DNA from 2 places in the Rossellomorea sp. QJM3NY_18 genome. Region 2 is predicted to be linked to the other one. Evidence: a T-box and tRNA genes for the amino acid it is inferred to sense, from the RefSeq annotation. Region 2 holds a T-box; the other holds one or more tRNA genes.
The links. A T-box is a leader RNA that pairs with one kind of tRNA and senses whether it is charged. The one in region 2 lies ahead of argS (arginine--tRNA ligase), so its partner is inferred to be a tRNA-Arg.
Positions count from the first base shown of each region.

Region 1: it has a tRNA-Arg gene. The T-box ahead of argS (arginine--tRNA ligase) is inferred to sense a tRNA for this amino acid. The anticodon was not compared.

Region 1 covers NZ_CM149659.1:103,835-106,276, reverse strand. The annotation lists rRNA gene AC0VXY_RS00565 (16S ribosomal RNA) at 1-1,083, opposite strand, end outside; tRNA gene AC0VXY_RS00560 (tRNA-Ala) at 1,246-1,321, opposite strand; tRNA gene AC0VXY_RS00555 (tRNA-Pro) at 1,330-1,406, opposite strand; tRNA gene AC0VXY_RS00550 (tRNA-Arg) at 1,412-1,488, opposite strand; tRNA gene AC0VXY_RS00545 (tRNA-Leu) at 1,553-1,641, opposite strand; tRNA gene AC0VXY_RS00540 (tRNA-Gly) at 1,647-1,721, opposite strand; tRNA gene AC0VXY_RS00535 (tRNA-Leu) at 1,730-1,814, opposite strand; tRNA gene AC0VXY_RS00530 (tRNA-Lys) at 1,849-1,924, opposite strand; tRNA gene AC0VXY_RS00525 (tRNA-Thr) at 1,960-2,035, opposite strand; tRNA gene AC0VXY_RS00520 (tRNA-Val) at 2,097-2,172, opposite strand; rRNA gene rrf (5S ribosomal RNA) at 2,185-2,301, opposite strand; rRNA gene AC0VXY_RS00510 (23S ribosomal RNA) at 2,413-2,442, opposite strand, start outside.
Region 2 covers NZ_CM149659.1:243,048-245,489, reverse strand. The annotation lists gene AC0VXY_RS01355 (FtsW/RodA/SpoVE family cell cycle protein) at 1-1,072, shown strand, start outside; T-box leader at 1,125-1,330, shown strand; gene argS (arginine--tRNA ligase) at 1,378-2,442, shown strand, end outside.

The sequences.
Region 1 (2,442 bases), 140 kb from region 2:
ACGAGCTGACGACAACCATGCACCACCTGTCACTCTGTCCCCCGAAGGGGAAAGCCCTATCTCTAGGGTTGTCAGAGGATGTCAAGACCTGGTAAGGTTCTTCGCGTTGCTTCGAATTAAACCACATGCTCCACCGCTTGTGCGGGCCCCCGTCAATTCCTTTGAGTTTCAGTCTTGCGACCGTACTCCCCAGGCGGAGTGCTTAATGCGTTAGCTGCAGCACTAAGGGGCGGAAACCCCCTAACACTTAGCACTCATCGTTTACGGCGTGGACTACCAGGGTATCTAATCCTGTTTGCTCCCCACGCTTTCGCGCCTCAGTGTCAGTTACAGACCAGAAAGTCGCCTTCGCCACTGGTGTTCCTCCAAATATCTACGCATTTCACCGCTACACTTGGAATTCCACTTTCCTCTTCTGCACTCAAGTTCCCCAGTTTCCAATGACCCTCCACGGTTGAGCCGTGGGCTTTCACATCAGACTTAAGAAACCACCTGCGCGCGCTTTACGCCCAATAATTCCGGACAACGCTTGCCACCTACGTATTACCGCGGCTGCTGGCACGTAGTTAGCCGTGGCTTTCTGGTTAGGTACCGTCAAGGTGCCGCCCTATTCGAACGGCACTTGTTCTTCCCTAACAACAGAGCTTTACGATCCGAAAACCTTCATCACTCACGCGGCGTTGCTCCGTCAGACTTTCGTCCATTGCGGAAGATTCCCTACTGCTGCCTCCCGTAGGAGTCTGGGCCGTGTCTCAGTCCCAGTGTGGCCGATCACCCTCTCAGGTCGGCTACGCATCGTGGCCTTGGTGAGCCGTTACCTCACCAACTAGCTAATGCGCCGCGGGTCCATCTGTAAGTGATAGCCGAAGCCACCTTTCAACATTTCCTCATGCGAGGAAATGAGTTATCCGGTATTAGCCCCGGTTTCCCGGAGTTATCCCAGTCTTACAGGCAGGTTACCCACGTGTTACTCACCCGTCCGCCGCTGATATCAGGGAGCAAGCTCCCTTCAATCCGCTCGACTTGCATGTATTAGGCACGCCGCCAGCGTTCGTCCTGAGCCAGGATCAAACTCTCCGATAAAAGTTTGAATAGCTCTTTAAAAATAAATCTAGAATTAACGTTGACGTATTGTCTTGTTTTGTTCAGTTTTCAAGGTTCAATGTGTATGTGCTTCGTTTGAAGCGACTTAATAATCATATCATTTCCACTCATTGAGTGTCAATAACTTTTTTAAAAACTTTTTGGTGGAGCCTAGCGGGATCGAACCGCTGACCTCCTGCGTGCAAAGCAGGCGCTCTCCCAGCTGAGCTAAGGCCCCAAATAAGGTGGTCGGGAAGACAGGATTCGAACCTGCGACCCCTTGGTCCCAAACCAAGTGCTCTACCAAGCTGAGCTACTTCCCGATATATGGCGCGCCCGAGAGGAGTCGAACCCCTAACCTTTTGATCCGTAGTCAAACGCTCTATCCAATTGAGCTACGGGCGCAAAATAATTATAGTTTTTCCAATAAGCATCGTAAGGATAGATATTTTGCTGACGCAAAAATCTTTGGTGCCGAGGACCGGAATCGAACCGGTACGGTAGTCACCTACCGCAGGATTTTAAGTCCTGTGCGTCTGCCAGTTCCGCCACCCCGGCTAGCTTGGAGCGGAAGACGGGATTCGAACCCGCGACCCCCACCTTGGCAAGGTGGTGTTCTACCACTGAACTACTTCCGCGCTAGTATTGGTGCGGGTGAAGGGACTTGAACCCCCACGCCTTGCGGCGCCAGATCCTAAGTCTGGTGCGTCTGCCAATTCCGCCACACCCGCAAATGGTAAGATATTTTGCTGACGCAAAAATCTATGGTGAGCCATGAAGGATTCGAACCTTCGACCCTCTGATTAAAAGTCAGATGCTCTACCAACTGAGCTAATGGCTCCTAAAATTAAAAAAAGACACAAAATAAAAAACCAATGGTGCCGGCAAGAGGACTTGAACCCCCAACCTACTGATTACAAGTCAGTTGCTCTACCAGTTGAGCTACACCGGCATGGGTAGAAAATTTGCTTAGGCAAATTGAATGAAGTTTATTTTACTTTCGTAAAAAAACATGGTGGAGGATGACGGGATCGAACCGCCGACCCTCTGCTTGTAAGGCAGATGCTCTCCCAGCTGAGCTAATCCTCCGAAATATGTATCGCCTGGCGACGTCCTACTCTCACAGGGGGAGATCCCCCAACTACCATCGGCGCTGAAGAGCTTAACTTCCGTGTTCGGCATGGGAACGGGTGTGACCTCTTCGCCATTGTCACCAGACGACTATTCAATTGAAGGGATTGTTCCTTCAAAACTAGATAAAGAATTGATAATTGATGTCAAGAAAGCCGAATATCGACCCATTGTTGTTCATTAAAATAATGACTCTTTGTGGTTAAGTCCTCGATCGATTAGTATCAG
Region 2 (2,442 bases):
CTCAGGGCAATATGGGACAAACTTTGTGATTAGACAGGCTTTTTGGTACGTAGTGGGCGGTATCATTATCGGCGCTGCGTTATTTCTCGACTCAGATCAGTATAAACGGCTTGCCTGGTACATATACGGCGCAGGAATCTTCTTGCTCGTTTTATTATTGATTTCTCCGGAAAGCATCGCACCCCACCGGAATGGAGCCAAAAGCTGGTTCATGCTGGGACCGCTTGGATCGATACAGCCTTCAGAGTTCATGAAGACATTCTTAATCCTTGCTTTGGCACGTGTCATTACCAATCATCATGAACTTAATCCAAGGAAAACGGTGCAGACAGACTTTCAATTATTAATTAAAATCGGCTTGACCACCCTTCTCCCCCTTGCTTTCATTATGCAGCAGCCGGATTTAGGGACATCACTGGTGATACTTGCCATCATGACGGGTATCATCCTCGTTTCAGGTATTACGTGGAAGCTGATTGTGCCTATCTATGCTTCGATCGGAGTCTTAGGTGCGGGCATCCTTTCACTGGTCATATGGGCACCACAATTATTGGAGAAATACTTAAACGTGAAACCTTACCAATTCGGACGGATCTATGCCTGGCTCGATCCGTACAATTATGCGAAATTAGAAGGATTTCACTTGATCAATTCCCTTAACGCCATTGGTTCGGGACAAATTTTCGGGAAAGGCTACAGTGACCGGGAAGTGTATATCCCGGAAAATCATACAGACTTTATCTTCAGTGTCATCGGTGAAGAGTACGGATTTATCGGCGCAAGTGTCGTCATCAGTTTATACTTTCTGCTGATCTACCATCTAACCAAGACTGCCCTTGATACCAAAGAGCCTTTCAACGCTTATGTCTGTGCAGGAATCATCAGTATGATCACGTTCCATGTGTTCCAGAACATCGGAATGACGATCCAGTTACTGCCGATCACAGGTATCCCCCTTCCGTTCATCAGTTATGGGGGAAGCTCTCTCATGGGGAATATGCTGGCCCTCGGCCTTGTGTTCAGTATGAGGTTTCATCATAAAACGTATATGTTTTCTTCAGAAGATTCTTAATTACAGGTTGCATTCATCCCTGATATGTGTAAAATAATAGTAATTAGATATGGAATATTCTGTGAAGAAGAGAGTAATCCCGACGTGAATCATAAGCGAGCCGGGGGCGGTGGGAGCCCGGTATGAAGCCCTGGATGAAACGCACTTCTGAGAAGTTCTTCTTGAAAATCAGTAGGGAAGAACCGGGATCTCCCGTTATACAATGAGTGTCCTTAATCGGGAATAAGAGTGGTACCGCGAGCTAAACTCGTCTCTGTGTAGAGACGGGTTTTTTTGTGTTTCATACTAATGGGAGGTGTAACAAGATGGATTTTAAATCAATACTGGCTCAAGAGTTAAAAACTCAGCTCTTGTCGGATTGGAGCGAGAAAGATCTATACGATCTGATTGAAATTCCGAAGCATAGTCATTTAGGGGACTTGGCCTTCCCTTGCTTCCAGTTGGCAAAAATCATGAAAAAGGCCCCTGCACAGATCGCCAATGAAATGGCCGCTACGATTACCTCTCCCCTTTTCACCAAGGTTGTGGCCGTTGGACCTTATATCAATATCCACTTTGACGGGGGAAAAATGGGAAGAGAAATCGTGTCGGGAATTTTGGCGAAGGGAAGGGATTATGGAACCCACACCTTTGGAGAAAACAGAACCGTCGTATTAGATATGTCCTCACCTAACATTGCCAAACCTTTTTCCATGGGGCATCTCCGTTCAACGGTCATCGGGAATGCCATTGCCTCTATTGCCGAAAAATGCGGCTATCGTACAGAGAAAATCAATTACATCGGCGATTGGGGGACACAATTCGGTAAACTGATCGTCGCTTTCAAAAAATGGGGCGACCCGGAAAAGGTCAAAGAAAACCCCATTGCCGAATTGTTTATTCTTTATAAAAAGTTCCATGAACAGGCAGAACTTGATGTTTCCCTTGAGGAAGAAGGAAGAAGAGCCTTTAAGCTACTCGAAGACGGGGATGAAGAGATTACAGGGCTTTGGAGATGGTTTAAAGATGAATCACTCCAAGCATTTAAGACGATCTACTCTCTCCTTGGAGTCGAGTTCGATTCCTATAACGGTGAAGCGTTCTTCAATGACAAGATGGAAGAAGTCGTGACCTTGCTTCAGAAACACCATCTTCTTGAGGAATCCCAAGGGGCTCAAGTCGTTCGGATGGATGATGGGAATCTGCCTCCCTGCCTGATCAAGAAATCTGATGGAGCAACCCTTTATGCCACACGGGACCTGGCTGCTGCCCTTTATCGTCAGCGACAATATGCCTTTGACGAAGCCCTGTACATTGTAGGTCAGGAACAGACCATCCATTTCAAGCAAGTGATGAACGTATTGAATAAGCTCGGGTACAATTGGGCGAAT